3 regions of the Anoxybacillus sp. TBDG-1 genome follow, and region 3 is predicted to be linked to each of the others. Evidence: riboswitches for the same ligand, from Rfam matches in the RefSeq annotation. Region 3 holds a riboswitch; each other region holds the start of a gene.
What was found. Region 3 has a riboswitch for thiamine pyrophosphate ahead of tenA (thiaminase II). Riboswitches for the same ligand answer to the same signal wherever they lie in the genome.

Region 1: it holds a riboswitch for thiamine pyrophosphate, as region 3 does, so the genes downstream of both, thiC (phosphomethylpyrimidine synthase ThiC) here and tenA (thiaminase II) in region 3, are expected to answer to the same signal.
Region 2: it holds a riboswitch for thiamine pyrophosphate, as region 3 does, so the genes downstream of both, thiM (hydroxyethylthiazole kinase) here and tenA (thiaminase II) in region 3, are expected to answer to the same signal.

The regions. Positions count from the first base shown of each region.
Region 1 is NZ_JBTZSY010000014.1:45,457-50,294, reverse strand. Features, by position in the region: gene adh (aldehyde dehydrogenase) at 1-1,077, opposite strand, end outside; gene thiC (phosphomethylpyrimidine synthase ThiC) at 1,240-2,868, opposite strand; TPP riboswitch at 2,977-3,091, opposite strand; gene ACYQY7_RS06180 (PH domain-containing protein) at 3,181-3,633, shown strand; gene ACYQY7_RS06175 (PH domain-containing protein) at 3,623-4,838, shown strand, end outside.
Region 2 is NZ_JBTZSY010000002.1:57,722-62,559, reverse strand. Features, by position in the region: gene ACYQY7_RS01240 (ABC transporter ATP-binding protein) at 1-522, shown strand, start outside; gene ACYQY7_RS01235 (histidine phosphatase family protein) at 573-1,199, shown strand; gene ACYQY7_RS01230 (thermonuclease family protein) at 1,196-1,723, shown strand; gene hcp (hydroxylamine reductase) at 1,753-3,042, opposite strand; TPP riboswitch at 3,206-3,321, shown strand; gene thiM (hydroxyethylthiazole kinase) at 3,379-4,173, shown strand; gene thiE (thiamine phosphate synthase) at 4,175-4,828, shown strand.
Region 3 is NZ_JBTZSY010000006.1:74,663-79,500, forward strand. Features, by position in the region: gene ACYQY7_RS03490 (ABC transporter ATP-binding protein) at 1-188, opposite strand, end outside; gene ACYQY7_RS03495 (ECF transporter S component) at 192-776, opposite strand; gene tenA (thiaminase II) at 757-1,452, opposite strand; TPP riboswitch at 1,541-1,648, opposite strand; gene ACYQY7_RS03505 (copper amine oxidase N-terminal domain-containing protein) at 1,746-2,534, opposite strand; gene ACYQY7_RS03510 (class I SAM-dependent rRNA methyltransferase) at 2,820-4,004, shown strand; gene ACYQY7_RS03515 (hypothetical protein) at 4,118-4,252, shown strand; gene ACYQY7_RS03520 (PepSY domain-containing protein) at 4,293-4,805, opposite strand.

The sequences.
Region 1 (4,838 bases), on a different contig from region 3:
GCCGATGTCAATGTATGACAAAATTTTCTCTAGCTGTTCGGATGAAGCTTGGGCGCCAATCATTGTGCTCGTATCGAGCGGATTACCTTGTTTAATTTGTTTGACTCGCTCTAATGCCCGTTCCATAAATACGTCGTAAATGGATTCTTCGATTAATGCACGTGAAGGGCATGTACAAACTTCTCCTTGATTTAAAGCGAACATCGTAAATCCTTCAAGCGCTTTATCAAAAAATTCGTCATCTTTCGCAGCGACGTCCGCGAAGAAAATGTTTGGTGATTTTCCGCCGAGTTCAAGTGTGACCGGAATTAAATTTTGAGATGCATATTGCATAATGAGACGTCCTGTCGTCGTTTCGCCGGTAAAGGCAATTTTTGCGCTGCGCGGGTTAGAAGCGAGCGGTTTGCCAGCTTCAAGACCAAATCCGTTGACGACGTTGACAACTCCTTTTGGTAGTAAGTCTTGGATGAGCTCGATCAGCACGAGAATTGATGTTGGTGTTTGTTCGGCTGGCTTTAGTACAACGCAGTTGCCAGCAGCTAAAGCAGGTGCAAGTTTCCAAGCTGCCATTAAAATTGGGAAATTCCACGGAATAATTTGTCCGACAACGCCGAGCGGCTCTTTAAAATGATAAGCAACGGTATCGTTGTCAAGCTCCGCTAATGTGCCTTCCTCAGCGCGAATGCAACCAGCAAAATACCGGAAATGATCAATGGCTAAAGGAATGTCAGCTGCACGTGTTTCACGAATGGGCTTTCCGTTTTCCCACGTTTCCGCCACAGCAAGCATGTCTAAGTTTTCTTCCATTCGGTCTGCGATTTTGTTTAACAGGCGTGCCCGCTCGGCAACAGATGTACGCCCCCATGCTTCTTTCGCTGCATGAGCTGCATCGAGTGCCAATTCAATATCGGCAGCTTTTGAACGAGGGACTTCGCAATATACTTGTCCAGTGACTGGCGAAATGTTCTCGAAATATTCCCCATCAATTGGAGGTACCCATTCTCCTCCGATGAAATTTTCGTATCTTTTTTTAAATGTAATGAGTGAGCCAGGTTGTCCAGGCTGAGCGTAAATCATTTGAATTCCTCCTTTTGTATCCGTTTTCAAAAAACAATGGATGACCAAGTCTGATACAAATGATATGTGTCCATTTTGTGAAATATGATAAATAAAAAATGTCTCATATTTTTGTTTTATTTAAAAAGGGGCTTTTTGGATCAGCCCCTTGTAACAAATAAACTAGCCTCTTCGAAACGTTTTTTGTAGTTGATGCGAGATATTCATTGAACAAAATTTAGGACCGCACATTGAACAAAAGTGGGCAAGTTTTGCTCCTTCAGCTGGTAATGTTTCATCGTGATACTCACGTGCACGTTCAGGATCTAAAGACAAGTTAAATTGATCGTACCACCGAAACTCAAATCTTGCTTTTGACAAGGCGTCGTCTCGTTGTTGTGCATTAGGATGTCCTTTGGCCAAATCAGCTGCATGAGCGGCAATTTTATAGGCGATGACACCTTGGCGCACATCTTCTTTATTCGGTAAACCAAGATGTTCTTTCGGAGTGACATAGCAAAGCATAGCTGTACCATGCCAACCGATAAGCGCTGCACCGATGGCAGAAGTAATATGATCGTAGCCTGGTGCAATGTCGGTAGTTATAGGACCTAATGTATAAAAAGGTGCCCCGTGACAAATTTCAATTTGTTTATCGACATTTTCTTTAATTTTATGCATTGGAACATGTCCGGGTCCCTCAATCATAACTTGAACATCGTGTGTCCAAGCGATTTTTGTTAATTCTCCAAGTGTTTGCAATTCGGCAAATTGAGCTTCATCGTTTGCATCCGCAATAGAACCTGGACGTAACCCATCGCCAAGTGAAATAGCAACATCGTAAGTTTTTACAATTTCACAAATCTCTTCAAAATGAGTGTATAAAAAGTTTTCTTCATGATGTGCTAAACACCATTGTGCCATTATTGAACCGCCACGCGAGACGATGCCTGTTGTTCGATTGATCGTCAATGGAATATAGCGAAGTAGCACACCTGCATGAATGGTGAAATAATCCACACCTTGTTCCGCTTGCTCGATTAATGTTTCACGATAAATGTCCCATGATAAATTTTCAACAATACCGTTCACTTTTTCTAATGCTTGATAAATCGGTACAGTACCAACTGGAACAGGAGAGTTTCGAATGATATATTCTCTAGTTTCATGTATAAATTTTCCGGTTGATAAATCCATGACTGTATCTGCTCCCCAGCGAATTGCCCAGAGCATTTTTTCAACTTCTTCATCCATTGAAGATGTAACAGATGAATTTCCAATATTTGCATTAATTTTTACATGAAACTGACTTCCGATAATCATCGGTTCACTTTCCGGATGATTAATATTAGCTGGAATGATTGCTCTACCTGCCGCAACTTCTTGTCGAATAAATTCTGGATTCATTTGTTCACGTATTGCAACAAACTCCATTTCTGGTGTAATAATCCCTCGTTTTGCATAGTGCATTTGTGTAACAGTTTTTCCTTTCTTTGCGCGGAATCTTCTGCATTGGAAAGGTAGGTTTGTGTTAAATGGCTGAGTTTTGTATTGTTCTACATCGCCGCGTTCTTCTATCCATTTTTCTCTTAATTTTGGCAGTCCTTGATGAATGTTCGGTTCAAACTGTGGATCAGTATATGGCCCGCTTGTATCATATACTCGAATTGGTTCATTATCCGATATGTTTGTCTCTGTTTTCGTTCGTGTGAGTTGAATTTCACGCATCGGAACAAGAATGTCTTCGCGTGTCCCTCTCACATATACTTTTTTACTTGAAGGAAATTGCATGTTAGAAAATAAGTCATTCATTTTCACTCGCTCCTTTTTCATTTTTTAGTTGGAGCAATGCCAATACGTAAAAAAATCAGGTTCTGTAACGAGAACCTGATTTTGTCCGCAAATAGTACAAGCAAAAAACACTCGCACCATCTACTTCCCTACGCTGGCATCACCCAGATCAGGTTCAAAGGGTCAAAGAACTTTTGCGCGTTCTTCTCTCAGTCCAAGCTATTGGACACCCCTAGTAGATGAAAAATTATGAACTTTAAAAATAATTTAACATATGATAAAAATGTTGTAAAGTTATATATGATAAACCTGTTAGAAAAGAGGATGTGAAAGATGAAAAACAAACTTTCTGAACGGGCTGTGTCTGTATGGCGGATATATGAAGCCATTCGTTTAATTATTTTTTTGCTTTTGTACGTGATTACTAGTTTTTTCGTTCCAACATGGATTGTTTGGGTGTTAGTTTTTTTATGGATTGTAGACGCTATTTTATTCGTTTTTTTCGTTCCACGATGGAAATGGGAACGCTGGCGATATATGATTCGCGATCGAGAAATTGAACTCGAGCACGGAGTATGGATTCGAAAGCGTACCCTTATTCCCATCCATCGCGTTCAACATGTCGATGCAAAGCAAGGTCCGTTAGCTAGAAAATATAAACTTGCTTCCATTTACATTTATACAGCGGCAACAGCGCATGAAATTCCATTTCTTGATGAACAAGAGGCAGAAACGCTGCGTGATTACATTTCTTCTTTAGTAAAGGAAGATGACTATGACGCATGAGACGAAACGGTTACATCCGATTGCGATTGTCATTTACACGATGAAGCGGTTGAAACAAGGACCTTTTCTTGCCCTTGCCTTACTGATTGCGATAAAAGAGAAAACAGGTAATCCTTTTGCTGATTGGTCGCCGTTGTTTTTATTTCTTTTATACGCTATGTTTGCTGGATATATGTCATGGAAGCGATTTACATATCGTTTAGAAGAAAATGACATGTATATTGAACAAGGGATATTTGTAAAAAAGAAACGGTATATTCCGTTTGAGCGTATTCAAGGTATTTCACATTCGTCAGGGGTGTTACAGCGGCTTGTAGGTGTTGTGCAAGTACATATTGAAACAGCTGGAAGGCAAATTGATGAACCGGAAGTCGTGTTGCCAGCCGTTTCAATAGAAGAAGCCAATCAAATCGAGCGTGCAATACGCAAATTAAACGAAGGGAACTTGCTCATAAAGCATGAGACAGATGTTGTATTTACACTTCGTTTTGGCGACGTGCTTTTTTTAGCTGTAACAAGCGGCGGCGCTTTTGGTGTTATTGCGGCGATCGGTGCATTTCTTTCTGAATTTGATAATTTTATTCCGTTTGAACGGCTAAAAACGTTTTTACCAATAGATGATACGACTTCTACCATTGTACTTTTGTTTACAATGCTAATTATCGCTTATATTTTGTCTATCGTTGGTCATCTTTTGGGCTATATGAATTTTACGGTTGTGAAACAAAAAAACACGCTAATGATTACAACTGGGTTGCTGCAAAAAAAGAGTATTTCTACGCCTGTTGAACGTGTGCAAGGCGTTGTGATTAAGGAGAGCTTGGTTCGTCGATGGTTTGGGTATGTTTCTGTTCATCTTATTCATGCAGGTGGGTCGCTCGATGATGGAAAACATGGGAGTCTTTTGTTGTTTCCGCTCGTTCGAACAAATGAAGTCACTTCACTTATTGCTGCTTGTTTGCCTGAATATCGTTTGCATGATTCGTTTCAATCGTTACCTACACGTGCACGTTGGCGTTATATATTAAGACCCACTTATATCGTCATGCCGATTACGATCGTAGCAATCATATATTTCCAGCGATTTGAAACTCTTTTTTTTCTTTTGATCGCAATGTATATCGGTTATCGGACGTATAAACAAGCGGGAGTGGCGCTCGGGGGCAAGCAACTTGTGTTGAGACGTGGATGGTTGACGATCAAAA
Region 2 (4,838 bases), on a different contig from region 3:
AACGGACAACCGATTCAAAACAACGACAAGCAATGGTTTTCGTTTATGCCTGACCATTTGCAATTCCCCCCCCTGTTCACAGGTTATGAAGTATTATCTTTATTCGGACGATGGCAAGGAGCAACAGACGAGCGGGTCAAACAATGTTTGGATGCTGTCGGATTAACAAATGATCGACATAAACAAGTAAAGACGTATTCAAAAGGAATGCAACAACGGCTTGCGTTTGCGCAAGCGCTTTTAGCGGACGCCCCATTGCTTATTTTGGATGAGCCAACAAACGGTTTAGATCCGTATTGGGTATGGGAATTTAAACGGCTTATTCGTTCTGAAAAAGAAAAAGGGAAAGCTATTCTTTTTTCAACGCATATGTTGTCAATGGTTGAAGAAATTGCAGATACTGTCGCGTTTATTCATCAAGGACAAATGCTCATATACGATTCGGTTTCTACACTTTGTCAAGACGGAAAGTCGTTAGAATCGATATTTTTTGCACAAATTTCACAACATATGTCATACTGAAAAAGTAAGCGAATATAGCTTGCTTTTTTCATTTCGAGGAGGATTGAGAGATGTTAAAGTTATACGTCATTCGCCATGCAGAAACCGAGTGGAATGCACAACAACGCATGCAAGGATGGAAAGATTCATCTTTAACTGAAACAGGAAGAAAACATGCGACACTTTTACAGGAACGTTTACGTACTGTCCCGTTTACGGCTCTGTATTGTAGCCCGAGCGATCGAACAAAAGAAACGGCGCAAATTGTGTTAGGGCAACGTCATGTGCCAATATATTTTGATGAACGACTACGTGAAATTTACTTAGGTCATTGGGAAGGAAAAACAATTGCAGAAATTGCCCAAGTAGACGAGCAAAATCATTATCATTTTTATTATAACCCAGATGCATACAAGCCGATCATTGGCGAGACGTTTCTTGATGTGCAACGTCGAGCTGTCGCTGCCATTCAGCATATTGCCGATACTCATTCAGAAGGTCATATTCTTGTCGTTACACACGGTATGGTGATTCGTACGCTTCTTGTATATTGGAAACAGCAAACGCTCGCACAGTTATGGAAAAATAGCCGTGTATACGGTACGAGTGTGACCATCGTTTCGTTTGAAGGAGGAAAGTGGAATATAGAATGTGAGTCAGATATTTCACATCTTGAAAGTGAGATGACACATTTATGAGAAAATGGCTTATTTTATTTACAATCATCTTTTTGATTAGCGGTTGTGTACAGCAAAATAAAGGAACGACGTTTGTTACGACAGTACAATATGTTGTTGATGGGGATACAATCAAAATAAAAAAAGATGGGGAGATTGTAACCGTTCGTCTATTAAACATTGACACGCCAGAAACGTATCGTGAAAAACAGGCGTATGGTGAAGAAGCAAAGCAATTTGCTAAAGATGTCCTTCTTCACAAAAAAGTGACGGTCGAATTAAGTGCGAAAGAACAACCGTATGATCGCTACGGTCGATTGCTTGCGTACATATGGTTGGAGGATGGAACTTTGTATCAAGAAAAAATTGTACAGGAAGGGCTGGCACGTGTTGCATACGTATTTGAGCCGGATACGAAATATGCTAAGCGATTATATAAGGCGCAAGAACAAGCAAAAAAAGCGAAAAAGCGTATTTGGAGTGTGGATGGATACGTAACAGAAAAAGGATTTAATATGAGCGTATGGCCCGACAAAGCTTCATGAATATAAAAGGGCTGAATGAAACAGCCCTTTTAATGTGCGAGCATCGCTTCCATATCTTCTTCCACATCGCCGATGAGTTTGAGACCAAACATATCTTGTAGTACATGTAGTACGCCTTCAGAAATAAAGTGCGGTGCTTTCGGTCCAATTCGAATGTCTTGAATGCCTAAACTAAACAATCCGAGTAAGATGGCAACCGCTTTTTGTTCAAACCATGAAAGGACGATGCTGACAGGCAGTTCATTCACTTCACAGCCAAACGCTTCTGCAAGCGCCATCGCAATTTTTACTGTCGAAATCGAGTTGTTGCATTGTCCTAAATCAATATATCGCGGAATGTTTGTACCAGGAACGACACCATAATCTACGTCGTTAAAGCGGAATTTTCCACAAGATGTCGTTAAAATAACTGTGTTTTTCGGTAAAGACGTCGCTAATGAACGATAATATTCGCCGCCTTTTCCAGGCGCGTCACAGCCTGCGATGACGAAAAAGCGTTCAATTTTTCCTTCCTTTACAGCTTGAATAATTTCTGGCGCAATTTGAATGACCGTTTCGTGATGGAAACCAGTAACTAATGTTTCGTCTGATTCGATATTTGCTTCTGGAAGTTGTAACGCTTTCTCAATTAACGGCGTGAAATCGTCATTCTCGATTTTTTGTACATGTTCTAATCCAGCTACATCGTATGAAAACATGCGATCAGCATACGAGCCTTTAATCGGCATGACACAGTTTGTTGTCGCTAAAATGGCGCCAGGGAATTTTTCAAATAGACGACGTTGGTCGTACCATGCTTTTCCGACATTCCCTTTTAAATGTTTATATTTTTTTAATTGTGGATAGCCGTGCGCAGGCAACATTTCAGAATGCGTGTAAATGTTAATTCCTTTTCCTTCTGTTTGTTTTAGTAGTTGTTCAAGGGCAAATAAGTTATGTCCTGTAACGAGAATACATTTTCCTTCAATTTTATTTTGCGTTACGCGAACAGGTTGAGGAATGCCGAGTCGCTCTGTATGTGCTCGGTCGAGCAATTCCATGACACGAATAGCAGCTTTTCCGACTTTCATCGCCATGTCCATATGTTCTTGCACGTTAAAGTTAGAGTTTGTTAGTGTCATATACAACGCTTCATGTGTCGTTGTATCTACAAATGGATCGGTATATCCAAGTTGATGAGCATGCGTGCGATATGCTGCAATTCCTTTTAGCGCAAACACAATCGTATCTTGTAAACTTGCAATGGTTTCATCTTTGCCGCAAACACCGACAACTGTACATCCCCCTATTGGTGTTTGTTCACATTGGTGACAAAACATCATAACCCCTCCTTTTCTTATTAACACTTTAACAATAGGGAAAAATACGTACGTCGTAAGTGATGCATATCACACTTTCATATAAAAATGTGAACAACATTTGACAATATTCCATATTGAATGACGAGAAAGAATGTATTAAAATGAAAGAAAATTGAATCAACTAAACTACTAGGGGTGCCGGATGGCGATGGCTGAGAGGGAAACGCGCAATCAGTTTTCCAACCCTTTGAACCTGATCTGGTTTGTACCAGCGGAGGGAAGTAGGCTATGTTTTCGGTATGCAAACTAGTCGATTCTGTCCGACTAGTTTTTTATTTTTTAAGGGGGGAATGAATGATGAATGTAGGACAATGGTTAACACGTGTGAGAGAGGAATCGCCGCTTGTACACAATATAACAAATGTCGTGGTGACCAATTTTGTTGCGAATGGTTTACTTGCTCTAGGTGCATCTCCTGTTATGGCGTATGCAAAAGAAGAAGTAGCGGATATGGTTCGTTTAGCTCGTGCTTTAGTGTTAAACATCGGTACATTAAACGAAACAGACGTAGAAGCGATGGTTGTTGCCGGGAAAGCAGCAAACGAAGCAAACATCCCTGTTATTTTCGATCCTGTTGGGGCAGGTGCGACGGTGTATCGCACCGAAACAGCAAAACGTATATTACACGAAGTGAACATTTCGATTTTACGTGGAAATGCATCAGAAATTGCAAGCATTACTGGAGAACAAGCACGCACAAAAGGAGTCGATGCAGGGGATGTGCAAGGGGATCTCGTGCATGTAGCGAAAAAAGCAGCGCGTATGTTTCGTTGTACAGTTGTTGTGACCGGGAAAGATGATGTGGTGACAGATGGTGAAAAAGTAATGATCGTCTCAAACGGTGATGTGATGTTGACGAAAGTAACCGGAACAGGTTGCTTATTAAGTGCAATATTAGGCGCATTTGCTGGCGTAGGAGAAAATGTGATCATATCATCTGTCGCTGCGCTTGCTTATTACGGTGTAGCGGCTGAAAAAGCAGCGAAACACGCCAAAGCGCCTGGTTCTTTTCAGCTTGCATTTCTTAATGCTTTATACGAAACGAGCGCAGAAGAAGTGAATGAATACGCACACATTCGAGGGGAATAAAATGATGAAACAAAAACTATCTTTATACTTTGTGATGGGAAGCGTCGATTGTACGAAAGATCCGCTTGCTGTGCTGGATGAAGCGATCGAAGGCGGCATTACGATGTTTCAGTTTCGTGAAAAAGGAAAAGGGGCACTGACAGGAGTTGAAAAATATCGTTTAGCCGAGAAGTTGCTTGAGCGATGCCGTGCTCACAACATTCCTTTTATTGTAAATGATGATGTTGATTTAGCACTTGCCTTACAGGCAGACGGTATTCATGTCGGACAAGAGGACGAAGCAGCTGAACGCGTTCGCAATCGCATAGGGAATAAATATTTAGGGGTATCTGTTCACAACTTGACTGAAGTAAAAAAAGCGCTTGCTGCTCACGCCGATTATGTTGGATTAGGTCCCATTTTCCCAACTGTTTCAAAAGAAGATGCCAAACAAGCATGTGGACTGACGATGATTGAACATATTCGTGCGCACGAAAAACATATTCCACTCGTTGCGATTGGAGGAATTACACACCAAACAGCAAAACAAGTGATTGAAGCGGGGGCAGACGGAATTGCCGTCATTTCCGCCATTTGTCGTGCCGAACAAATTCGTGAACAAACAAAAAGACTGTATGAGATTGTTATGTGTGCAAAACGAAAAGGCGACAGATAGTGTCGTCTTT
Region 3 (4,838 bases):
GGCACATCGAGCGAGCGCGGAATAATACCAGCCATCACTTGCAATAATGTCGACTTGCCACACCCCGATGGGCCTAAAAGCAACACTTTTTCTCCTTTTTGAATGGAAAGCGATACATCGGTAAATAACCGTTTTTCCGCCCCCGGAAACTTTAATCGCAACTGTTCAATGTGAATCAATGATGTCACCTTCTATTTATCAAGTGAATCGTAATCTTCTTTTGTCGTCGGGCGCAACAATTGCGTCACACCTGTCGCTTCAAGTGCTTTCACAAGCGAATAAGCAAATACGCCAGCAATGATGACCGCTCCAACGAAACGCGCACCGATAAATAACGTTAAATTCCACCATGCTAATTGGTCAATATACCCTTTATAAAAATCGAGAACGAGTGAAGCGATCGTCGAACCAACCGCTGCAAGCGACACAACCGCCACATCAAAACGTTTATAACGGAAAGCGGCAAACACAAGCTCAGCAAGCAACCCTTGTACAAAACCGTAAAATAGCACTTCAAGACCCCATTCGGAGCCAGCTAAAAACTCCCCTGATGCAGCGGCGACTTCCGCAAGCAACGCCACTCCCGGCTTCCGAATTAACAAATAGGCGACAGTTGCGGCAATAAACCACATGCCATAAATAAGTTGATCGAGATGAAGCCCAAGCGGTTTCACCGCATAGTAAAGCGGTCCCCACACTTTATACACAATGCCAAACACAATCGCGATAACAACGGTCGTTAAGACGTCTGTTAATTTAAGCCCTTTCTTTTGCATAAATATCCTCCTCTTCAATTGGCCAACGTTCTAATTTATACGCCATGTCCCAAAATAAGTATTCATATTGACTGCTTATCCAAAAGTGTTGCTTCATTCGCTCTAAATCTTTTGCACTTACCGTTTCCGCAATGTCGTTTAAGCGCGCAATTTGTTGTTCGACAAGCTGTTTAAACCAATCGGAGCCGTACGCTTCAATCCATTTCGCATAGATCGGATGATTCGGCTTGCAATGTTTTAACCTCTCGCCAATTTCATAATACAACCAATAGCACGGTAAAATAGCAGCTAATACATCGCCAAAGTGTCCCGCAAACGCCGCTCGATACATGTGCGATGTGTACGCATACGCCGTTGGGGCAGGAACAAACGACGCCTTTTCTTCTTCTGTAATACCGAGCTCTTTCATAAATGTTTCATGTAGACGAAGTTCAGCTTCATACGTATTTTGTGCATGATGCGCCATGCTTGCGGTCGTTTGTAAATCATCCGCCATCGCCCCACCGAGCGCTTGCACTTTCGCAAAGTGTGTCAAATAATATGAATCTTGTAATACGTAATAACGAAAACAACGTAAATCGAGCGTTCCTTCCCCGAGCTCTTTCACAAACGGATGATGAAAGCTCGCTTCCCAAATCGGATCGACAGCTTTGCGCAACTGCTCTGAAAACAACACAGCCTCTCCCCCTTAAGAAAAATAAAAAACCACTTTCTTTGCGCAAAGAAAGTGGTTATAAACGATGGAAATTGACATATAGACACACTTCGCACCGTCTCCACTTCCCTACGCTGGTATGATCCAGATCAGGTTCTAAGGGTCTCAAAGGCACACTTTGATCTCAGCCTATCTAAAGGCCCCCCTAGTGGAATGCATTTGTATCATTCACTTTGTCACTAATATTAGCATATTTCATCGAATTGTCAACCATTCCAATTCATTTATTTTTTAAGCAAGGCAAGAGCTATACTCTAATTCAGTTCACGCGCCACAGAAATAATATAATCTATTTTCTTTATATCAAATGTTTGAGTATATGTGATGATTTCGTTTTCCTTTATTGATTTCAACGGTTTTTGCATAGGACGCGTATAAGAGTCCATTGAAAACACGTGACCACTTAAGAAAACAGGATGAATATCTGCTTTACCATAAGGAATAAGATGTCCTGTGATATTTCTCGCTTTAATACAAAGCTTCTTTGCTCCTGTGGATGTTTGCTCGATTGAATATGAACTTAAATGAAAAGCACGATTCTCTTTCACGTCCGCATAATCTTGATCTTTAAAAAATGTGAATATTCTTCCATTCTCTACTCGCTCATCATTGATTTCCAAAATGTCTAACGAAGCGTTCCACCTTGATTTCACATCCGTTTTTTCTAATAAAAATTTAATAGGTAAAAACATACTATTATTTATTAATGTTGGAACTGTATCCATCTCAACTTTTTCTCCATCTATTACTGCAATTTTTGATCCAATTGTAAACGTATACTGATGATCTAGCCACGTGACATAAGCTGTTTTATTTTTTTCATTATACATGATTCCCCCTCCCATCAGATCTCGAATCGACTTTAATGGGATCAGCAAGCGTCCTCTTCCATCAATAAATGGAGCATGTGGATTGGTGTACAAAATGTAATAGTCATTTATCTTCATTAAAATTGGAACATCTTTTTTGATAACAGCATTTGCTGTATGATTACCTATTAACAACATTAGCGAACATATAAGCATTACTACTATTTTTTTCATGATTCCATCTCCTTACTCTTCATTCATAAAATAAAAGAGTTAACCCTTGATTCTTGTGTAAACACTCAACTGTTACCATGAGTGTACATGGTTCCATCTTAACAAAATATTATTTAAAAAAATATCCGTATTTTCCACAATTTTTATAATTAGACACAACAACAATTGCTTCTTAAATAAAAAATCTAATGAACAATAGATTATGAAGGTATGTTTTTCATATTTGCGCGCATCGTTTTCTTCCTGTATGCTAAAGTAGCGAATATATAGTCAGGAGTGGGATGTATGGCAAATGTATTTTTAAAGCGAAAAAGAAAAAAGCGGCTCGAGCTTGGACATCCGTGGGTGTTTCAAAGCGAAGTCGATTATATTGAAGGAGATTTTGAACCGGGTGATTTCGTCAACGTATATAACCATCAACGCCACTTTTTAGCCAAAGGATATATTAACCCAAAATCACAAATGATCGTGCGCGTGTTGACGCAAAATCCAAACGACGAATTAAATGCGCAGTTTTTTATGAACCGCATTCGTCAAGCGTGGGCGTATCGCAAGCGCATGATTCCGGGCGTTCGTTCATGCCGCGCCATTTATGGTGAAGCGGATTTTTTACCTGGGCTAATCGTCGATAAGTATGAAGATGTGCTCGTCGTCCAAATTTTATCGCTCGGCATGGAAAAAAGAAAAGAATGGATTTTACAAGCTCTTCTTTCTGTTTTTCAACCGAAAGCGATTTATTTACGCAACGACGTCCATGTGCGCGAATTAGAAGGACTAAAACAAGAAAAAGGATTTTGGTACGGTACGTGCGATACGAACGTACAAATTGAAGAAAATGGCGTGAAATACGTGGTCGATATTGAAAACGGACAAAAAACAGGATTTTTCTTCGACCAACGTCAAAATCGTGCTGCCATCAAGCCGCTTATCACAAGCGAATCTACCGTGCTCGATTGCTTTACACATACAGGCTCATTTATGTTAAACGCCTGCTTATACGGGGCAAAACATGTGACCGCTGTCGATATTTCTGAGCATGCGATCGAAACGGCAAAAAGAAACGCCGAGTTAAACGGATTTACAAATGTCGATTTCGTCGTTGCGAATGCGTTTGACTATTTACGTGAATGCGTACAAGAGGGAAAAAAATGGGATGTTGTTATTATTGACCCACCAGCGTTTGCAAAATCCGCTCATGCGGTGCCAAAGGCGCTTGCTGGCTATAAAGACATTAATTTAAACGGCTTAAAGCTCGTCAAAGACGGCGGCTTTTTCGTGACCGCAAGCTGCTCGTACCATGTGCATCCCGATATGTTCCAAGCGATGGTTGCGGAAGCAGCGTTTGATGCGAAGAAAATTTTACGTCAAATTCATTGGAGCGGTGCAGGGTATGATCATCCAAAACTGCTTGCGGCTGACGAAGGCGATTATTTGAAGTTTGCCATTTATGAAGTACATTCCCGTAAGTAACAGGTTGGTACACGCCAACCTGTTTGAAAATGGACAAAATCACGATGCACACATCTCACAAAAATGAGATATACTATAATTGAAAACGCTTTCTCTTTTGTGAGGTGATTGCAATGGCATTAAAAACGATTTGCCCAAAATGTTTTGGAAAAAAGAAAATAAAAGTGTGTTTGTCGCTTTATAAAACATGCTCGTTTTGCAACGGAACAGGGAAAATTCAACAATCGCCAACGAAACGAATTAGTTAAAAGCACTCCGCGCCAACCATTGATGCGAAGTGCTTTTTGTTTATGCCACCGATTTTCGTTGTTTCGCTTTCGCTTGTGCACGTAAAATTTTCACAGATAAATAAATACCTGTCCCTGTTAAAATGATAATGGAAATGGCAGCTGCATCGATGATGAGACGATTCCAAATCCCAAGTTTCCCAACATGAATCGCACGGATAAACGAGGCGAATTTGTTCACTTCTTTTTTTACAACTGTACCGTCTGGCGCAATCGTCACTAGCGTCCCATCTTTATCATTTAACCGCACCATATACATCCCATGATTCATTACGACACCAACTTCATCCATTGAAAACGCACCAGATTCACTCGCTTTTTTTACCGCATCAATCATATTTAACTGTGCATGTCCATGTCCATCACCGTGCGCATGTTCATGACTGCCGTGAGAATGACCACCCATTCCCATTAACCAACGCTCTGTTAACAACAATCCTGTCACTGCTTCCAAAAGTAAAAATACAGAACAAATGAGTCCAATCCATAGGTGCAAATTGCGCGTTTTTTTCATTTGTATTCCTCGTATGAGTAAAATGTTTGTGGG